Regions from separate parts of the Paenibacillus sp. V4I5 genome, predicted to be linked through region 3. Evidence: riboswitches for the same ligand, from Rfam matches in the RefSeq annotation. Region 3 holds a riboswitch; each other region holds the start of a gene.
What was found. A riboswitch is a leader RNA that binds a small molecule or an ion and turns the genes downstream of it on or off. The one in region 3 is predicted to bind cyclic di-GMP.
Positions count from the first base shown of each region.

Region 1 (7,409 bases), 190 kb from region 3:
CCAATTTAAAGGCAGTGTATTTTCTAAAAAACAATAAACGCCAGGTCAGCGGCTAATAACCGTTACCTGGCGTTTTCTTTGATTTTTGAAAGTATACGCGCCCGAGATGATTCGAACATCCGGCCTACAGTTTAGGAAACTGTTGCTCTATCCTGCTGAGCTACGGGCGCAAGGTAAGAATTATGATAGCACGAAGCCTTTCGTGGCGCAACCTTTTGAATAGGGTGGTTTTTCTTTGGGACAAGGAATGTTCATTTGAATGAAGAATAGGTTAGGGATTAAATTTAATTTCCTTTAATTATTAACGTAGAGGAAAGAACAAAATCAAGATGGCGGATTGAAAAAGACACTGGATGCAGCGGGACTTGCTCAGGTGCAAACGTATTTGCAAACCGGTAATGTCTTGTTTGTGTCGTAGGAGGAGGAGGAACCGCTGCGCCAGCGTATCGAGCAGAAGATCAGCAAAGCCGTAGGTGTTTCACCTTCCGTCATTTTGCGTACGATAAATAAACTGGCTGAGTTGGCAGCGGCGACGCAGAATTAGATGCAGGAACTTCTAAGCTTTACCGCGTAATTTACGGAAAAATTGGGTCAGCATCGTCGAACACTCTTCTTGCAAGACGCCACTAACGACATCGACACGGTGATTGAACCGGTCCTCCTGCAGCAAATTCATGAGCGTTCCGGCGCAGCCAGCCTTCGGATCAATGGTTCCGTAGATAACCTGAGGAATCCGCGATTGGACAATCGCACCCGCACACATCGGACAAGGCTCTAGGGTGACGTAGAGCTGGCAATCCAAAAGCCGCCAGGCTTGCAGATGTTCGCTCGCTTGTTTAATGGCGATCATTTCGGCATGAGCGAGAGGATCTAGGGTTGTTTCACGCAAATTGTAGCCTCGGCCAATGATTTGACCTTGATGGACCACGACCGCTCCAATCGGTACTTCTAGGATGGCTTCGGCTTTGAGAGCCTCTTGAATCGCTTCTTTCATCCAGGGGATATGTTCATCCACAGGGGGACACCTCGCTAATATATTGTTATCCACATGTGCATAACAATCGAACATTCATTCCGTTGTTAACAACCTGTGGATAGGTTTGTGGATAACTTGAAAAGCTGTGGATATTTAATCTTTCTACATTACATACAACAAAAAGAACAGCTATGCAAGGAATTTTGTTGATAATAGCAACTGTGCTAGGTATAATGATAGATATTAGTAGGTCTTTTAGACCATATAGAGCGAGAATAGGTAGAAATAAATAGCAAGGTTCGAAAATGGCAAACTTGTTGAAAAGCAAGGACGCAAAGCTGAGGGTCTACGGTTCTTTGGAACTATGGCAGCCTGGTTACCGAAAATCGATGCTTTCTTGATTAAGGTAATAGGCTGCTCCTACATAAAGGGGCAGTTTATTTTTATATAGGGAATAACTTGAGTAAAAGGAGAGGTATTAATTATAATGGCCAACGGGTATAACGTTATGAAATATTACGGAAGCAAGGAGGGATATGACGCTGATGTTCTAATCGATAGTAAGGCTATGTTGGGAAAGGACGATTTCGTAGCCACTGGCGTACTAACCTATGCACTTGGAGACATTATTGAGGTGGAATTACCGGAATACGATGTCTTTCAACTTGGTGATAAAGCGAAAATGACGGTTTATACCAAATCCGGCTTGTTTGTGATGAATACAACCGTTGTTGCCAAAGAATTCGGCTCCGTCATTGTCATTAATCCACCAGAAAATCGTAAAAAATTCGCAGAAAAACGGGAGTTTCCACGTGTGGATGTGAAACATACAGGTCTCTTATTCGGACTTCAGGATATGAATAAAAGAAATAAACATCAATTTGAAAATCCACTTGGCATTTCAATTAAAAATATATCCATTAATGGCTTAGGATTTACCATGAATGATAATTCTATGATTGATAAGATCGTTCAAAAGCATTCACAGCTCGAAGTTGAACTGGATTTGGGCTTTACGATGCCTTGTTCGATGGAAATTGTAAGAAAAGAAAAGGTTGAAAATGGTTTCTACTACGGGGCAAGTTATATCGACATTCCACAGGAGAAAACCAATGCCTTAAGGGGTTTTATCCTTACGAATCAGATCGAAACTTACTTCGTACAGAAGCGGGAAGCGCAATTTAAAAGAGCAACGGAAAAAAAGTCTGCGGCGAATCAATAGCCTTCAGGCTTTTTTTTGCGTTCCAAGTGCTATATAATAAGAAGGATGATTTTCGAAAATTAAGGAGTTGTAACTACAATGGCTTTGAAAGCAGGTATCGTCGGTCTACCGAACGTAGGAAAATCGACATTGTTTAATGCAATTACACAGGCGGGGGCAGAATCTGCGAATTATCCGTTTTGTACGATCGATCCGAATGTTGGGGTAGTTGAAGTACCAGACGAGAGATTGCAGAAGCTGGTAGAGATCGTTGTGCCTAAGAGCATTGTCCCGACAGCCTTTGAATTCGTTGATATTGCCGGTTTGGTAAAGGGCGCGAGCAAAGGTGAAGGGCTTGGAAATAAATTTTTGGCACACATTCGTGAAGTGGATGCCATTGTGCATGTTGTTCGTTGTTTTGAAGATGATAATATTACCCACGTTTCCGGTAAAGTGGATCCGATCGGGGATATCGAAACGATTAACCTTGAATTAATTTTGGCAGATATTGAGTCGGTAGAGAAGAAGATTGAGCGTTCGCGCAAAAACCTCAAGGGCGGCGACAAAAAGGTTGTTGCTGAAGTGGAGTGTTTGGAGCGTATTAAAGAAGCGCTTTATGCAGATAAACCGGCACGCAGTTTGGATCTCAGCGAAGATGAGAAACTTCTCGTGCGCGATCTTCATTTATTGACCATGAAACCCGTGCTTTATGCGGCAAACGTGAGTGAAGATGAAGTAGCAACAGCAGACGAAAATCCTTTTGTTAAAATTGTGAAAGAATTTGCTGAGAGCGAAAACAACGAAGTGGTATCGATCAGTGCGAAGGTTGAATCCGAAATCGCCGAGTTGGAAGAAGAAGAAAAAGCGATGTTCCTCGAAGAGTTGGGACTTCAAGAGTCCGGCTTGAATAGATTGATTAAAGCAGCTTATAGAAAACTTGGCTTGTACACGTATTTCACAGCTGGGGTACAGGAAGTAAGAGCATGGACAATCCGCAAGGGAACGAAAGCTCCTCAAGCGGCTGGTGTTATTCATACCGATTTCGAACGTGGTTTTATTCGTGCTGAAGTCGTCTCTTATAATGATTTGGCAGCTGCAGGCTCGATGAATGGTGCGAAAGAAAAAGGCCAAGTGCGTCTCGAAGGTAAAGAGTACGTGGTGAATGACGGAGACGTCATGCATTTCAGATTTAATGTGTAATTAATAAAAAAAGTAAAGAAAGGAGTGATCCGATATGTTGGATCGACTTCAGTCCATTGTGGACCGCTATGATAAATTAAGCGAACTGTTGTGTGACCCGGATGTAACGAGTGACACGAAGAAGCTTAGAGAATATTCTAAAGAGCAATCTGATCTTCAAGAAGCATATGATGCTTATAACGAATATAAGAGTGTGAGCGAACAGCTGGCCGATGCGAAAGTGATGCAAAACGAAAAGCTGGACGATGAAATGCGTGAAATGGTCAAAATGGAGATTGATGAGCTTAGCGAGCAAGCCGCCAAGTTGGAAGAACAACTTAGAATGCTCATGATGCCTAAAGACCCTAATGATGATAAGAACGTAATCGTCGAAATTCGCGGTGCGGCAGGCGGCGACGAAGCTGCATTGTTTGCGGGTGATTTGTATCGCATGTATACGCGCTATGCGGACGCGCAAGGATGGAGAACGGAGATACTCGATGCTTCTGTGAACGACTTGGGCGGGTTTAAGGAGATTATTTTCATGATCACCGGTAAAGGCGCTTATAGTAAGTTGAAGTATGAGAGTGGGGCGCACCGTGTACAACGAATTCCTGTAACGGAATCAGGTGGACGTATCCATACCTCAACGTCGACGGTAGTGGTTATGCCGGAAGCGGAAGATGTAGAGATTGTCATCCATGATGCGGATATTCGCGTGGATACATTCTGTTCCAGTGGAGCGGGCGGTCAGTCGGTTAATACGACGAAATCCGCTGTGCGTGTGACGCATGTACCTACGGGTATCGTAGCGACTTGTCAGGATGGGAAATCGCAGAACTCGAATAAAGAGTCAGCACTTCGCGTACTTCGTACACGTATTTCCGATAAAATGCGTGAGGAAGAGGAAGCGAAATATGCGGGCGAGCGTAAAAGCAAGGTTGGTACGGGTGACCGCTCCGAGCGGATTCGTACGTATAACTTCCCGCAAAGCCGGATTACCGATCACCGTATTGGTTTGACTTTGCATCGCTTAGAAACTGTGCTTAATGGTGACATGGCAGAGATCGTTTCGGCGCTCACGATTGCAGCGCAGTCCGATGCTTTGGATAACGGGGAGCAGGCAATGTGATGTCGACAGCTGCTAAGAGTTTAAGAGAAGCCTTTGTAGAGGCTTCTTCTTTTTTAGGGAAGCTCGGTGTAGCCGAGGCTGCTTCCTGTGTGGAACTACTGCTGCAGCACTTGCTCAGCTGCAGTCGGACGGAGCTGCTGTTCCGTTTTCCGGAACAGTTTCCTGTTGAGCTGGCGGAAACATGGCGCCAGCTAGTCGATCGGAAGGCCGCGGGTGAGCCGGTGCAGTATATTATCGGCGAGCAGGATTTCTTCGGCCTTCCTTTTGCGGTTAGCCCGGCCGTGCTGATTCCGCGCCCGGAGACGGAGCTGCTCGTGGAAGCTTTGCTCCACGAGGGCTCGCGTTTGTTCGCGCAAGGCGCTCCGCTGCTTGCGGATGTGGGCACCGGGAGCGGAGCGATCCCGGTGACTGTGGCACACGCGCGCCCTGCGTGGCGCGTGGCGGCCAGCGATATCTCCGCGGCAGCGCTGGAGATGGCTCGCGTGAATGCGCAGCGCCACGGCGTGGCTGCGCGGGTGGAGTGGCTCGAGGGGGACCTTCTCGAGCCCTTTATTGCGCGCCGGATCGCGCCGGATATACTGGTGTCTAACCCACCGTATATCCCTGATGGCGACCTGCCGGCGCTTCAGCCGGAGGTGCGGCTGTTTGAGCCGCACACGGCTTTATTCGGCGGTGTCGAGGGACTCGACCTGTACCGCCGGATGATCTCACAGCTGCCGCAGCTGCCGCGAATCCCGACTGTGGTCGGGTTCGAGGTGGGCATTCGGCAGGCGGAGGCTGTGGCGGCGATGCTGCGCGCCGCCGCTGACTGGGACGAGATCCGGTTCGTGTCGGATCTCCAGGGCATTGATCGCCATGTGATCGCGATCAGATCACTATAAATAGTGGGAGTTCGTAGCAATAGGAACGAACACTCCAACTCTATCATTTTTCACAAATTTAAATAGATTACTAGGTTTAGCTCCTCCTCTTATTGCCCATACTGGCTAGTAGAAGCGAAGGGAAAGGGGCTTTTCCTCATGGTTAAGAGATCTAATCGTCAAACTTATAAATCTTTATTATTAGTAGCTTTTGCACTTATTGTTATGATAACTTGTTGGGAATCGAATCGTTCAAATGCGGCTGTTATTTCGCCTACGATACCGGAAGAATCTATTCGCTTACGTATTCTAGCAAACTCCGATTCGGCGCAGGATCAAGCGTTGAAACGCGAGATTCGTGATGCTATTATTGCTCGTATGCAGGAGTGGGTCGTTGGACCCCAATCGCTGGATGACGCAAGAGAAGTAGTAAAAGCCCACTTGCCCGAGTTTGATATACTAGTTGGACAAATGATTCAAGCACGTGGCTATAGCTATTCACATACAGTTGAGCTCGGTAAAGTCCCTTTTCCAACAAAAATGTACGGAAATGAAGTGTACCCAGCGGGAGAATATGAAGCGCTGCGCGTGACGATTGGAACGGGGGAAGGTCAGAACTGGTGGTGTGTGTTGTTTCCGCCATTATGTTTCGTGGATTCCTTATCTGGAGAAGCGGTAGCATCGGCTGCTGTTGTAGCGAATACAGAGGATGTTGGAAAGGTAAAGTCATCTCCTACACCTACATCAGTACAGAAAGACAGTAAAGTTGCACCTACGGCTAAACCTGACAAGTCTAACCCTGTCGCTAAAGAGGTTAAGGATGCACAAGTGGAAGAAAAAACGGAATCCGTTGATGCTAAGCAGCCACAAGTTAAGTTTTTTATCTGGGAAATGGTGAAGAAGATCGTATCGTGGTTCAGCTAAGCTAAGATAAGTCACCTGTTACCATTTAGGATCAGAATTTTATTTTGAAGTTAGGATGATAGATGATCGTGACAAAATACTGGAAAGTGGATCAGGGTATAGGGACCGAGATAGGTGGGGATTTAGCTGAAGCTGCCCTGCTTCTCCAACGTGGTGAAACAGTAGCCTTTCCTACAGAGACTGTATATGGTCTTGGGGCAGACGCTACGAATACGGCAGCTGTCGAAAGGATTTTCTCTGCGAAAGGTCGGCCTTCAGATAACCCGCTGATTGTTCACATTGCCAGTGTCGAACAGCTCTCGAGTTTAATTCTATCTGACCGTGTTACGGCGGATCATCGCCAGCTTATGGAGGCTTTCTGGCCGGGACCTCTTACCATTGTGCTGCCTGTGAAAACAGGTGGCATTTCGCCGTTAGTAACCGCTGGTCTTAAGACTGTGGGCGTGCGAATTCCGGATCACCCAGTGGCTTTGCAGCTTCTTCGTGAAGCGGGACTTCCTATAGCCGCGCCGAGTGCCAATAGCTCAGGCAGACCTAGTCCAACACTCGCCTCTCATGTCAAAGATGATTTAGATGGTCGGATTGGCGGGATTGTGGATGGTGGAGCAACTGGGGTTGGTGTCGAGTCGACTGTGATCGAGCTTATAGGCGGTGAGCTATACATTCTACGTCCTGGCGGTGTTACGTCAGAGCAGCTGCAATCGGCACTGCCTGCTATTCGGATTCATGAGCCAGAGCGGGAAGAGGTACAAGATTCCGAAACACCGCGTGCTCCGGGGATGAAGTATACACATTACGCACCAAAAGGATTTATGCATATCGTTCAAGGTGAAGATGCAGAAGTTGTTGCTGAATGGATTCAAAACGATATTGATGCGGCCAAGGCACGTGATGAATCAACGGGTATTCTTACTTTTGAGGAGAGAGCTTCTCGTTACGATGCTGATTTGGTTATTGCCTGCGGATCATTATCGCAACCGGAAACAATTGCTCAGGATCTATATGCTGCCTTAAGGCAATTTGATCAAGAAGGCATTCAATATATTGCTGCAGAGGGTTGTCCAGAAACGGGGATTGGCCTTGCGATTATGAATCGACTTCGTAAAGCAGCAGGTCACCGGCTTGTACGTGTTTAGC
Region 1 is NZ_JAUSZB010000002.1:4,642,280-4,649,688, forward strand. It holds tRNA gene QFZ78_RS23190 (tRNA-Arg) at 97-170, opposite strand; gene QFZ78_RS38630 (DUF1697 domain-containing protein) at 338-418, shown strand; gene tadA (tRNA adenosine(34) deaminase TadA) at 557-994, opposite strand; cyclic di-GMP riboswitch class I at 1,274-1,360, shown strand; gene QFZ78_RS23200 (PilZ domain-containing protein) at 1,464-2,198, shown strand; gene ychF (redox-regulated ATPase YchF) at 2,277-3,377, shown strand; gene prfA (peptide chain release factor 1) at 3,412-4,488, shown strand; gene prmC (peptide chain release factor N(5)-glutamine methyltransferase) at 4,488-5,369, shown strand; gene spoIIR (stage II sporulation protein R) at 5,508-6,272, shown strand; gene QFZ78_RS23225 (L-threonylcarbamoyladenylate synthase) at 6,335-7,408, shown strand.
Region 1: linked by a shared signal. The riboswitch ahead of QFZ78_RS23200 (PilZ domain-containing protein) and the one ahead of QFZ78_RS24075 (transglutaminase-like domain-containing protein) in region 3 are both predicted to bind cyclic di-GMP.

Region 2 (7,409 bases), 480 kb from region 3:
TCTCGCTAGCCTCTTGTACATTGGAAGATGTGATACTTTCCGTAAGGTCCAGTTCCACCAACATCGGATCTATACCTGTCTCTTTCAAAACAACGGCAATTTCCTCAATAAAATGCTCATCTTTAAACTGTGAAGCCGTTACGGCTAGGGTCATTCTCAGCGGTGCGTAGCCCTCATCCTGCCAGATTCTCATCTGTCTGCATGCCGTTCGTACAGCCCATTTCCCGATGGGTAACATGAACCCCATTTCCTCGGCCGCTTTCTTCCAATCCATACTGGATGCGAGGAGGGCGTCTCCCTTGCTCCAATGAATGATCGCTTCCATTCCGATTAATTTCCGGTTTGTTATTTCATATTGAGGCTGATATAGGATTTCAAACCGATTGTTGTCTAAGGCCGATCGAAGCTCTTTCTCCATGTGAGCTTTGCTCTTCACCATGGCATCGATGTCAGAAGCATAGAATTGGAACTGGTTATGTCCTCTGTTTTTGGCCGTATACATCGCTTCATCTGCATACGCCATGAGCTGCTCAGGCAGCATACCGTCTAACGGATACAATGCTATCCCAATACTAGCTGTTATGGTTACAGGCATTCCATCTAGGATAAAAGGCTCTTCCAGAGCCATTTGAATTCGGGAAGCTACAACTCTTGCATCTTCAGGCTTTGCAAAAGATTCTAGTAAAATAGTAAACTCGTCGCCACCTTGTCGGTACACCGTATCCGACCCCCGCAGGCAGCTCAGCAAACGTTCTGCTGCAAGGCGAATTAAACGATCACCATAAGCATGACCTAATGAATCGTTGACATCCTTGAATCGGTCCATGTCCAAGAACATAACAGCCGCCAGCTGTTCATTGCGTTGCGCATGCAGGAGTGCCCGCTCCAGTCGGTCATTAAACAATCGGCGATTGGGTAATCCTGTCAATGTATCGTGATACGCCAGAAAGGCTAGTTGTTTGCTCTTTTCTTCCTGCTCTCTACTAGTAAGAAGCAGTTGCCCTACACTCTTCGCAAAAAATAGACAGATTAGTGCTTGAACAAGCATACTAATGAAAACGTAAGGCGAAAAGGAGAAAGAAGAAGCAGCAAGTAGATTAATGGTCAACAAAAAGAAGCCCAGCACGCCCAGATAGACCAACGTTTGCGCTTTCATATGCTGTATCCACTTAGAAAGTATGCCTTTCATTCTTGAACCTCCTTATCTGATATGAGAAAAAAGGCTATTCCGAATCGGAATAGCCGTAGGTGTACCTGTCTAGGTAAACTGCAACCTGTCGGCAGCCCAGCCATCATTGTTGCAAAGGCAACCTTAGACCTGCAGCTTTGCGTCCTTACCTTTCGATAAGTTTGCCTTTACGATATTAAGGGAATTCATGGGACTAATTAACTATATCATATCCATTCCGCATTTGGCTAATTTTCCTTAAATAAGCAAATTAAAGAGCTTGGGATCCTTATTTATTTCTATATAGCCATAATCCTTCTGGGATAGGCGCTCAATAAGCCCCTCATAATCATCTTTATTTTTGAGCTCAATGCCGACCAGCGCCGGAGCATCGTCCCTGTTATTTTTTTTCGTATACTCAAATCGGGTAATGTCGTCTGTGGGTCCTAAGACTTCTTCTAGAAATTCGCGCAATGCCCCAGCACGCTGCGGAAAATTAAGAATAAAGTAGTGCTTCAAGCCTTCATACACGAGTGATCTTTCTTTAATCTGCTGCATACGGTCAATGTCATTGTTGCCGCCGCTGATGATGCAGACTACATTCTTACCGCGAATCTGCTCCCGATAGGTATCAAGTGCTGAAACCGGGAGTGCGCCAGCGGGCTCAATGACAATCGCGTTATTGTTGTAAAGCTCCAGAATGGTTGTACATTCCTTGCCGGAAGGAACAATTACGATATCCTCCAGCTTTTCTTTGCAAATGTCAAAGGTAAGCTCGCCGACCTGCTTTACAGCTGCGCCGTCTACAAACTTCTCAATCGTAGATAAGGTCACGACCTTCCCCTGCTTGAGCGCTTCCGTCATACTTGCCGCGCCTTCTGGCTCAACACCGATAATACGTGTACGTGGAGAAACACTATCCACATACGTCGCAACTCCCGCTGCAAGGCCACCACCACCAATTGTTGCGAAGATGAAATCAGGAGATTCGGGCATTTGATTCAAAATCTCGAGGCCAACTGTGCCTTGCCCGGCAATCGTACGGACATCATCGAAGGGGTGTATGAACACCTTATTCTCTTGAGCACAGTAGGCTTTGGCATGGTTAGACGAATCATCGAATGAATCACCTGTGAGAATAACTTCAACAAAAGATCCGCCAAATAGCTTAACTTGGGAAATCTTTTGTCTAGGCGTTGTCGTTGGCATGAAGATTTTTCCTTCAATACCAAGCTGTTTACAGGAATAAGCCACACCCTGCGCATGATTGCCGGCGCTCGCACACACGACACCCGCTTCGCGTTCCTCCGGTGTTAAACTTTGGATCACGTTATACGCTCCGCGAATTTTGAAAGAACGAACAATTTGCATATCTTCACGTTTAAGATAAACGTTGCATTCATACAAGTTAGAGAGCAGCTCATTGCGTTGCAAAGGCGATGGTTCGATCACCCTGCTGAGCACATGATTGGCCCTAATAATATCTTCCAAACCTACTTTACTGGAAACAACCATTTTCTCTTACTTCCTTTCTCCACATTGTGCTATTAAAGTTTTAAAGATTATTGTAGCACAACTCTGCCCGCCTGTACGAAAATAATATTGGTATAGCTTTATCCTATGTTTCACTTCATGCCCAGCAGGGTATTACATAGCAATACAACTTCAAAGGAGTGATTCAAATGTCGACGCAGCCTCGCAATATCGATATCGAAGAACGCCATGTGGAGAAAAAATCGGATTCCAGTTTAGTTGCTTCTACTTTCATCAAATATGCGGCTTACATCGTCATCATCTTCGGTGTTCTGTATTTCCTAGTTCGTTATGTATTTCCAATGTTCTAAGCTAGGACGTAAGTTGTGTTGTGTCCTCATCAATGAGGGTACGATCACATCTGGAGCTAGCACAACCACAAGAAGCCTCAAACCCACTAACAAGTGGATTAGAGGCTTCTTGTATTTGTTAGGAGAGGTGTTTGCCAACTCCCCTCAACCACTTATTTAGTAATAGTAACGAGGCTGCTCCTGCAGCTCAGACCGTCTTTGCAAGAAACGGTAGAAGGCACTGGCCGCCTGTGCTTTCGTCACTTCTTGTTGAGGTATAAATTGTCCATCGTTCAGAGACATAATATTCAGCCCCACCACAATAGCTGCATCACCAACATTCTTAAGCTTAGCAGCATCTGCGAAATTGCCATTGAAGATCCCATCGAACTTCGTCAAGCTCTTGTAGCCAAGCGCCTTCACGATTAACTGTGCCATTTCTTCCCGATTCATCGCAGCTTCTGGATTAAATTCAGCACCTACATCTAGCAAACCGCGATCAACCGCATTTTCGACATACGCAAAATAAGGAGAAGATTTGCTCACATCGGCAAAAGATGCCTTCCGTTCTGCCCCGTAATAAATACCACCGTTACCGCCATTCATGGCAATAACGAGCATTTTGACTAACTCGCCACGTTGAATGGTTTGATCCGGATTCACTTTGCCATCCTTCACATCCAGCGCTTGATAATCGAGCATAAGCTGAAGCTCATTTTTAGCCCAGTGATTGTCAATGTCGCTTACTGTCACTTTATCCAAAGAAATCACTTCACCCGTTTCACTATTCCGCCATTGACCGTTTTGCGCATCCAAGAGGAAAGGTTCACGGTTGAATTTGGGAACGAGTGAATAGACAAGCTTGGCATCTAGTTTCCCGTCTGCCTTCAGATCCATGGATTGTGGGACATCCCCAGCTGCCATCATCACTCTGTATTTCTCCAGTGGAATTCCACCGGTGAACCCGCTGCCTTCCACCACATAATTTAACTTGATGTCAAACTGTGCAAGCCAAAGATCCTTGGCTTTATCAATGGCCAGCACCTGCGGCTTTTGCTGTGGATATGGCAGATTGCTGATGGAGAAGTGATACCCAACAAGTTGGCCGGTCACACGATCGATGCTTACCGTTACTTCTTCATTTCCGGCAATTACGCCATCAATTACTCGCTTAAAACTAATATCCCAATTGCGCATATGTTTCAGTTGATCTTCCGAATAATTTTTAGCCGCCTGTACTTGAAGTACCAACTGATCGGTGTAAGAAGGAAGCTGCTTTTTCACAAAATCAACACCTGTTGTTATCGCATCTTCCAGAGCAATTTTACCCTCTATATCTTTATTGTCTTCAGGACCGTAAGGGATGTAGCTGCTAAAATTCGTAATCTCTCCCGTCTTGCTATTCACGCTAGCCCATGCGCCTTTGCCGACGATTTTAACTTTGGAATCCTTCTCAGAGGCTTCATTCCAACTTAAATTCCAGTTCGAACTGGTTTCCCCTGTTTCAGGGTTGGTCGATTCATTATAGGATGCTTCTTGGAGTTTATAGTCGGAGGATAGATTGAAAACGGTTGTTACCTTCTTCACAGCCTCTTCCTTCGTCAGGTCCAAGGTAGCTGCCGGCTTAGCAGCCAATGGCTTGTCGGTTAACGGCTTATTCCCCTCAGCTCCTTCCATCCCTTTGACTGGGCTCCAGATCTCACCGGTTTCAGCATTCAAAGAGAAGGCGCCCAGCATGTAAGAAATAATGGGCAACTTCTTTCCTTTGGCACCGTAAGGAATCTGATACTGCAAAGACAAATTCGCCTTGTCGCGGAACATTTGGGCAGCTTTATCCTTAGTAATCGGCGTTACATTCTGCTGAAACGTGACATTGTCATCCCAATTGTAGTTATAATTCGTAACCTGTCCTTCCCCATTGACGACCACATTGATACCATTCAGAGCAAAAGGCACACCGCCAACAGATCGATCGAACCGAATATTGTACTGATAATTACCATTCAGCGGTGTACGATATGCGTTCTCCTCAGAATCATTGTAAACAAGCACCTTCTGCTTATCTGGATTCACTTTGCCTATAAAGGCAGAAGCTACTTCCTTGGCAGCTTTGAAATCCACCTTCGGTGGATAGCTAGGTTTGTGGTCAGGGTCATTATCATTCATGGAATAAGAGGTCAGCGTTCCGTCCAAGCCGTTAATCGATACATTTAAAGAGCCGTAATGCCGATCTTTGACTATTTTGGTGTAATTAATGTTCCACGTCGGGAAATTTCGGCCATTCATGCTGTAATAAGTGTTCAGACTGATGGATTGAAACGTATAGCCTTCCGGCAGCGTTATATAGGTCTTAGCTCGTTCAATGGCTTGTTCTTTGGTAATTTTGGCATCCAGCTGCTTATCCTCTTTACCGGGAGATACAGGGAGTGAAATGGACGTGCTTCCTACAGCATCTTCAGCCGCCCAAACCCCAGGCGCAGCAGTGAGCAGCAGTGTCGAAGCGAGTACCCATGTTCCTGCTTGTTTGATTAATTTCAAAGTCATCTTCCTCCTCAACGTTTTACGTTCTAAAAGACAGCTTTAAAGCTTTAAAACATAGAGATTCCATAATAATCCTTGACGTGTAAAACTGGAAAAAAGTTGCTTTAGAAACTCGATAACGACTATATATTTTTATTTACACGAAATGTCACTAGATCGAAACGGTTTATAGCTAAAAAACTCGGATTACTCAACAAAAAACACATATCTGAGCACCCTTTTATCGAATGCACAAACATGTGTAAAATTTACTGCCATTATGATCTTGATTGGGTGTTCTCTTTGCTAAGTGTGTGCATTAAATCCTGCATTTCACCTTGCGTCAAATTCCGCCATTTGCCAACCTTCAAATTGCCCAGATGGATATGCATGATCCGAACCCTCTGCAGACGTACCACACGATACCCAAACGCTTCGCACATCCGGCGAATTTGCCGGTTAAGCCCTTGCGTGAGAATAATTCGGAAAACGCGGTCGCCAACTTGGGTTATCTCACACGGCTTCGTCATCGTGCCCAAAATTCGGACCCCACTAGCCATTCCTTGCAAAAACATCGGTGTAATCGGCCGGTTCACCGTCACGATGTATTCTTTATCATGGTTGTTCTCCGCTCGCAGAATCTGGTTCACAATATCTCCGTTATTGGTCAAAAGGATGAGCCCTTCGGAATCTTTATCCAGTCTACCTATTGGGAAAATACGCTCCGAATGCCCAACGAAATCAACAATGTTACCTCTGATATGCGCTTCAGTAGTACTTGTGATCCCTACAGGCTTATTGAGTGCAATATAAACATGTTCCTTCTTCTCGCCAATCGGTCGACCGTCGATCCGAACCTCATCCCCAGGGCCAACGACACTCCCCAGTCCGGCAACCTCGCCATTAATCGTAACTCGCTGCGCCTCTACCCACTTGTCCGCTTCCCGTCTGGAGCAAACACCGGTTTCGCTAATAAATTTATTAATTCTCATGCTTGGGAAATTCCCTTCTATGCCGTAATCAAGTACCTACTATTATGCTGGATTCGCTCACTCGGTTCAAGTAGCGTTCAAAAGGATCGATGTATGGGACATATTTGCAGAAAAAGATCTATTTCGGCGATGCGGCGCGAACGATACGTAGTTGCTTTCGTTGACCTTCCGTTAAAGGCCGAACATAAGCATAGTTTCCCTTAGGAGCAGCTCCTGTAACCCCTCCTGCTTTGAAACCGCCTGTACCTGCAGGAATGGCTACCCGCAAACCAAACGTATTCGCCACCCATAAAATTCAGAGCAGCCGCAAAACCGCCTCTCATCCATACGGAACCGGAATCGCTAATCCCAGGCCGCCGCAAACAAAGGGAATTCTGCCCCGTCTGAATAAAGAGGTCAGGACGGATGAATCAATTAAGTTAAGAGGATACGAGCACGAGATCCTTTTTGGTATGTGAGGAAATTTCCTCCCCGAGTGTGATAAGCGTATAATAATGACAACCATTAACGTAACAAGGAGGTCCTATCATGCAAATTCTCATACTAGGAGCCACAGGTAGAGTAGGAAGAAGAATTTTGGAAAAAGCGCTAGCGGACGGACACGAAGTCACAGCACTCGTTCGAAGCGTGGAGAAGCTGACGGGGATTCACTCCGAAAGCTTAACCCTACTTCAAGGGGACGCTCGTAATGGAGAAGATCTACATGCTGCCTTACGAGGGGCGGAGCTGGTCATAAGCTGCCTTGGCACCGATGGCGGCACGGTGCTGACCGAGTCTACGCCTCTACTTATAGAGGCTATGAAAACACAAGGCTTAAGCCGAATAGTCACTGTCGGTACAGCCGGCATCCTGCAAAGCAGAGAGCATCCCGGCTTGCTGCGCTATGAGGCGCCGGACTCCCGGCGC
Region 2 is NZ_JAUSZB010000002.1:4,357,802-4,365,210, forward strand. It holds gene QFZ78_RS21845 (putative bifunctional diguanylate cyclase/phosphodiesterase) at 1-1,189, opposite strand, end outside; cyclic di-GMP riboswitch class I at 1,277-1,365, opposite strand; gene ilvA (threonine ammonia-lyase IlvA) at 1,427-2,683, opposite strand; gene QFZ78_RS21855 (hypothetical protein) at 2,851-3,012, shown strand; gene QFZ78_RS21860 (S-layer homology domain-containing protein) at 3,169-5,529, opposite strand; gene rluF (23S rRNA pseudouridine(2604) synthase RluF) at 5,790-6,503, opposite strand; gene QFZ78_RS21870 (hypothetical protein) at 6,622-6,771, opposite strand; gene QFZ78_RS21875 (NAD(P)-dependent oxidoreductase) at 7,032-7,409, shown strand, end outside.
Region 2: linked by a shared signal. The riboswitch ahead of QFZ78_RS21845 (putative bifunctional diguanylate cyclase/phosphodiesterase) and the one ahead of QFZ78_RS24075 (transglutaminase-like domain-containing protein) in region 3 are both predicted to bind cyclic di-GMP.

Region 3 (7,409 bases):
TGTCTTAGCCTCGTAATCTACAGCTCCTAGAGTTTTGACAATCGCCAATTTGCTGATGGACTCTACAGTGACCGTTGCAGATGCATGGACAGGCGTCTTGTTGTTTCCTTTGAACGTTGCCGTATTTACAAATGACTCCTTGGAATCGTCAGTAATTGGCGTTGTGTATTGAATGCGGTAAGCAGTTTCAATAGGGCTATCTGCAAAACGGACTGAAAGAACGCTCCCCGCTGTACTCACCATATACTTGCTGCTATCCACCAGTCCTCCCTTGACAACAGAGCCGTCCAAACGTACATCCAAATGATAGACAGCTACTGTAACCGGAACTGACAACCCTACCGGTATGGGGTCCGTTACAACTGCTTCCTGAACGGAATCCAGCGCCTTGTTCACATCAATGGTCCAATCGATTTGCTTGGAATTAATACCCTGGGACACACCCGCTTTGCTTATTGTAGAAGTGACTGTGGGTTTGAAGTTGAGGTTAAACACCTGTTCTCCAGAATTAATCGGAATTGTAATAATTTGCGTGGTGCTTCCAGTAATCTGACTCTTATTGAATTGTGTGTTGAAGGTTAGAGTTCCTTGCACATTATTATAGCCTTCTATGAATTTATTAAATGTAATTAACACCCGATGGCTGTCTTTGTCGGCATAGAACGTTCCCACAAGATCATTACCCATCCTCAGTTCACCGTTGATGTGATTGAATAATAAAAATTGCTGCGGCAGTGTGAATGTAAATGTATCCCCGGCAAGGTAACCATGTCCGTTTGGCAAAGACCAGGTATAATCCAACTTCACTCTGGCACCTTGCTCGTAAACATTACCAGTCACCACTTCTCCTGCGCTGTTGTACACAGCCATCGTCACACTGTCGAGAATGTTGTTTGAAATTGTGTTTGCACTGGCCTTAGGCAAAAAGCCAATCCCGTAAATACTCTGCATAAAAATTAATAAGGTAATTAGCAGTGCACTCGTTTTTTTCTTCAACATCATTTCATACCTCCATTCATGGATCAATTTTTTATAGAGATTATTTATGTGTGCTACCTCCTATGACTTTGAAACAAAATGTATCATTATCAATGATATATGATACAAGATGTATTGTAAATATTGGGATTTATTGTTTTTCAACATGGAAAAGCACAAAAAAACCTGTTCTCAGCTATGAGATCAGGTTTCATCATTTCACTTAATATATTCTGGATATCTGATAATTAGAATCATTTTTTATGAGATCTATCGTTTCACCGGCTTGTATATGAACAGCGTCATACGTGGTATCGATCGTCACCCATTCCTTACTTTCCTTTAGGAAGACTTGATTCCACGCATGATAAGTATCTGGCGCATGACTTTCATACCCCATAACCAGACGAGTAGGAATCCCCTCGCTTCTTGCCATTGCCGCAAAAGTAGCTGCAAAGTCATAACAAATTCCGTTGGACGCTGCGTAGACCATATCCAGATTAGGTACGTAACTATCTGCTACCGTTTGGGGCTTTTCATAATCATACTGAAAATGTGTCGTGATATATCCATAAATAGCTCTTATTTTGTCGATATCTTTTTCTTTATCTCCAACTAATTGCCTAGCCTCAACGACCGCCTTCGATTCATTGTCCCAATCGATCAACGGAATGGACTGCAGAAATACGGCATTCTCGTCTTCCATTTCTAACTCTATTTGTTCTTGCGTAACAACTTTATATTTATTAGCTCCTATGGACTCTCCAATCAGTACTTTATACTGTCCGTTTCCAAGCTGCAAAGGGTACTGACCCCCTTCTTCGAAGGTGTAGTCATATTTGATATTTTCTCTCATGATTCGAACGAGAACTTTGGTTTTCTTGTTCTTATCGTTTGAATAATGAACCGAGATAATTCCTTTATTCAGAGCATCTTTATCTATCATGGATGGATTGGAAGCTGCAAATATCCCTTGTGGAGCAAGTGTAAATAGAAAACCTGCGATGATTGTTCGTATAATTGGCTTTTTAAACAAAAATAAATCCCCTTTCAGTAACTGGCTGCCAACTTAGTTCGGCTAAGGAAGGCCCTTTAGTTTTGCGTCTCTAGTTTTCGCTAGATTTGCCTTTATCGGAGGAACTCACCGACTCCCTATAATCACTATAGTGCAATCTTAACATAGGCTTGTCTCTCTGAATAGACAAAATATTACATTTTATTCCTTTGATTGCACCATGATTCCCTTAATGGCAATACGATGAGTAGGATTTTCCATAGGATGACAAGTTATTAGCGTAATCTCCCGATCTTTGCCGTTGCCTTTCAGCACCCAGACATCCTCTGGGAGGACATACTGTTTGTCCACAACTTTGTAGATATGCGTTTTGCTCCCTGTATTCACTTCTATGAAATCCCCTTCGGTGACCTCATCTAATCTATTAAAATTTTTCCCGTAAGTCAGGTTTCGATGACCCGCAATGGCATAATTGCCAACAGCGCCTGCTTTGCCTGTATTGGCAATACTAGCAACGGAAATCTTCAAATTATTCACGGTTGCATCTGTCAGTATAGGGAGCTTCAGATTAATTTTATCGATAATAAGGACACCCTCTGTATTCTTCTGCGGCAAAGTTACAGGCTTCGGTGTCGTTTTCATAGCCAAAGGGCTTGGCTGGCTGCTCGGCTGGCTGCTTGTCGGCAGAGCTTCCACTGCGGGACTGGAAGAAGGCACGACCAACCCTGCATCTGTCTCCTCCTCGATGTCAGAGGCTGTCTGATCCATATCTTGCAGATTTTCCTGCCATTGTTTCAAAATTTTGTTCTGCTGATAGCTCTCATAACGATCGTTTAACGTTGGATAGAGAAAAATGATAATCCCAAGAACGATAAATAACAGTGATAGCTTTTTTCTAATCACTAGTGGTACCACCTTTCTCTTCGATCTCATGCACCGAGGACTGTCTGAGCATGCTTAACATCATATAAAGCCCTGGCAACTTAGATTTATCGAAATCGCCAGATTTAGCATAATTAGTTAACAGACATATTTATAAGTTAATCATGCTTTGAATTCTAAGTGCAACCTATACGAAGTTAAAATTTTCCAGCTTAGAAATACGCAGCATTCGCTATGCTCTTAAGGGAATAACAGCACATAAAAAAGCCATAACAGCAAATGAGCTGTTATGGCTTCTATATCTCCATTAACTAACCGTCTTCGGACGCTCCATTCGCGTAATTCCTGGCCAGCGGAATGTAGCCCACTCGGGCTGCCGCTTCTCAATTCGTGCCACAACGACGGTCATATCATCTTGAATTTCGCCATGATGATGGCGGAAAATTCTTTCTAATAAACAGTCCGCAAAATCCTGCGGCATCGTGGTATCAATTTCCTGAATCATCCGCTTCATCCACATCTCTTTGTTTACCGCATGTCCCGGCGCATCGTAGATACCGTCTGTCATCATGACAAGGATATCACCCGATTGGAGTGGAATCGAGACCAGATCAACATCAATCTCGCTCAGGATGCCGACAGGCAGATTATTAGCCGAGATCGAAATCACTTCCGTCCCTCGCTTAATGAAGCTAGGGGTGGAACCAATTTTCATGAACGTTGTGTTTGCACTATACATGTCGATCAAGGCCATATCTACGGTTGCATACATCTCATCCGAAGATCGCAGCATCAATACTGAGTTAAGCGATTTGATCGCCAGCTTCTCGTCCATCCCTGACTGCAGCAGCTGCTGCAGGATGTTCAGAGCCGTCTGGCTCTCCGCCTGTGCTCGCTCGCCGTTGCCCATGCCGTCGCTAAGCGCCACGGCATATTTGCCATTGCCCAGCTCCACCGTGGAGAAGCTGTCGCCCGAGAAGAGGTCGCCTCCCTTGGCTGCGCCAGCGACCCCGGTCTCCACCTCGTATTCCTTGGCAGAGCCGAATACGACCGTGCTGTAACCCTCGCCGCGCGCATGCATTTCCTCGCGCATGACGGCGACGTTCTCGCCGATAATTTCGCTCAAGAGCGGCGCAATGATTTTCCGACATTCATCGAAGCCCTTCGTGTATTGATGAATGATCTCAATTTCGATATTTCCTTCATCCAAGGAAATGATATCGATGGTATGGATGGATAAGCCCAGCTCCTCCAGGGCATTACGAATTTGCTCTTCTTGAAGGAACAGTTCCTGCCCTTCCCGTTTAATCTCCTTGGCCAAGTCCTCCATTACTTGGGACACCCCTGAAAGCTGGTCAGCCACGAGATGCCGGCTATCCATAATCTGCTTTTTCCAATGCAAATCATTCTTGTACAAGCCATACTGCTGCTTCATCACATCCAGCACTTGATCCGTGCGAATACATACCTTCCTCCACTCCGGTGGAATATTCTTCTTCGTCATACTCTCCTTCATCTCAATTTGGGTCATCATATCGGTCATATACGTATAGGTTTGATAAAATTTCTGATCCCAGCACTGGCTCTTTTTCCAGCAGGAATCACAAGCCTTCTGCGCAACCGCATTCATGAAATGGCCAACATCCTCCTCCTTGCGGCTCACCGCATCATCGGTCGTCAACTGCTTAAAGCTGCGCGCCAGCTGGCGGAACACTTCAGAGAACTGTTCCACACGTCCTGCCGTAACATCACGAACCCGCTTCGCATAGTCCTGTTGGGATTTCAAATTTTCCTGCGTACCGGGTACATATTTAGCAAGCGTCAGAATCAGACTCCGCGGTGTCAACAGGAAGAGTGCAACAGCTGCAAGCGACTCCCATGTAGAGTTGATTACATTAGCCCCTGATCCCATATAGAAAGCAAGTATCGATGACCCTATCAGCATTCCGAATGCAACAGCCAATCGATTACCATCTTTGAGAAGCCCTGCTAACATCCCCGAGAAAGCCAGTAAACTCATTTGATAAACCGCATTGCTATTCGCAAGACTTAGGATTAATCCTGTAATGACTCCTACCGAGGCTCCGAAAGGCGCTCCTCCCACCAGCGCAAATAATAGAATTAAATACCGGGACAGCACATGTTCTACGGTGATTGGACCCACAACCCAGCTCACCGTTCCTGTCATCACAGAAGCTAACAAGATAATCAAACAAATAATTTCCTCATGTTTCAAATGATAGTTCTTACGGGTAAGCGTAAATACAGGAATAGCTTGAATAAAAATTAACGTCAGTACTAGACTTAGCAGTGCCTCAACGGAGACCATCATGAGCGTATACCAGCTTAAGTTCGAGACTACAAGCTCTGCAAAGAGCTGAACCAGCAAGGTTGAGCTGAATACAAGAAGCGGTGCTAAGGAAATATCGGAGCGTTCAAATTTCTCCAAAGCTTTTTGGATGAGTAAGAAAACGATGATCTCCGTAACAAGATAACCAGTATTCGAATTCAGCGAGAATAGGCTTCCAGCAAATGCAGCGACACCTACCCAATGTAAAAGATCTCTCCTTGTAAAATAAATGACAGCAATGAACGCAAGCGCAAACGGAGATAGCTGTTCCAAAATCATCGCACGACCGAGTAAGAAAGCCATCACGATGAGCAGTAAAGACCACTTCTTAGCTACGAAGGCTTGTACGAATCGATTCTCCACAGCAGCGCTATGTGCGCCCATCTTCGCTTTCTGCCACAATCCCGACCAACCGCCACCAATCACTGTGCTTAAGCTTCTTCTCTGCATGTTTTCGAACACCATCCATTCATTCCTTATTTGTTTCTCTAGTATAGAGACAATCTAGCAGAAAGTTTGTCAGAATGAGTTGATAGATTCAAAGAAATTTCCGACAAGCCGTGTTTGCTTTGTCACCATGCCTCAGCCCTTGCCTAGTCTCGTTTTACCATATAGAAAACGTTTCCAAAAGTCTGATTGCCTCGAACTTTCGCCCTGCGTATGGGGGAGATACCCGTAATTCCATGTCGATTGTTCTTTATGTTATTTTAACTATTTGACGTTTGGACAAAAAAATAACCACACTCGCCTAAGCGAATGTGGTTCGTTATTGCATCTATTAATCTCTTCTTCCGCCTCGGCCACCGCGTTTGGACTCGGTGTTCTTTTTCAAAGACGAAATCCGCTCTTCACTATCTTTAAGGAACCGAGATACTTTATCTTCGAACGAAAACGGTCTAGCTCCGCCTTGCTGCTTGTTAAAGCCGCCGCGACCACCACCACCGCCGCCTCGATTGAAGCCACCGCCGCCACCTGGACGACCGCCACCACCACCGGGACCACCGCTTGGAGGACCACTACGTTCTCCGCCGCTACTTGGACGACCACCTTGGTAGCCTCCTGGACGATCTCCACTTGGACGTCCTTGATAGCTGCTGCCACCTGTACGTTCAGGACGAGCTGGTCTTTCCTCAACTGGCTTGTCAACCGTCTGCTTGATCGACAGTCCGATCTTGCCATCCTTGTCCACGTTAATCACTTTGACCAATACTTTGTCTTCCAGCTTTAAATGGTCATTAACGTCTTTCACATAATTGTCTGCGATCTCCGAAATGTGAACAAGACCGGTAACTCCTTCAGCAAGCTCGACGAATGCTCCAAAGTGAGTAATCCCCGTCACTCTACCCTCTAACTTGGTGCCAACTTCAATTGCCATAAAGTAAAATGTTCCTCCCTTAAAATGTTGAAAACACTGGCTACGCCGATTATAACCGATGCAGAAACCACGGTCAACACGGCAACAGCCTCTTCTTCTTGTTGATTTTTATTGCGACTTTGAGACACTTAGTGGCGTCTCTCCGGTTTTACTATAATGAAAATCTCGACGAATAATTTGATCCAAATATTCGTCATTATGAAGTCGAGCGATTTCTTTCGTTGTTTGCTCTTTGAGTTTTTGTGACTCTACAAGCTGTTGCTCCATATTCGCTACGACACTACTCTTCTCTTGCAGCTTAGCGAACTGGCCCCAGATGTTCACAGCAGCCCAGCTCATAAAACATAGGACAAAAATCATAAGAAAACGCAGTCTTCGTTTCGAGCCTACACTGTTGCTGCGCTTGGATGGAACGGTTGCTTTAGCATGCATGAATAGGAATGCCTCCTACTTTGAGAATAACCTGCGATAGATCAATATGATATTACCCTTTAGTTTCTTCAACCAAACAGGGATAACAAAATATTTATGCACAGGCCGAGTCATCCAATGGAGTAATCTCCACACAGGATAAAGCAATTGTAGCACAATTCTATAAAGGAATATAGCTACAGCTAGTAAAAAGCCTAAAATAATCACAGTTAGACGATATAAGCCAATAATCGGTTTAATCAGGATAATTTCGACAGTTTTAGCAATGAAACGGTAGATAGCAATCGTGATTCGAATGAGAAGCAGTGTAAGACGGATAACCCCAGTGCTGAGGAAGGCAAAATAAAAACAAACGCCAATCCCCATCCCCAGAAAAA
Region 3 is NZ_JAUSZB010000002.1:4,835,993-4,843,401, reverse strand. It holds gene QFZ78_RS24080 (collagen binding domain-containing protein) at 1-1,002, opposite strand, end outside; gene QFZ78_RS24075 (transglutaminase-like domain-containing protein) at 1,202-2,014, opposite strand; cyclic di-GMP riboswitch class I at 2,028-2,115, opposite strand; gene QFZ78_RS24070 (class D sortase) at 2,195-2,896, opposite strand; gene spoIIE (stage II sporulation protein E) at 3,183-5,675, opposite strand; gene QFZ78_RS24060 (S1 domain-containing RNA-binding protein) at 6,004-6,600, opposite strand; gene QFZ78_RS24055 (FtsB family cell division protein) at 6,709-7,032, opposite strand; gene yabQ (spore cortex biosynthesis protein YabQ) at 7,048-7,409, opposite strand, start outside.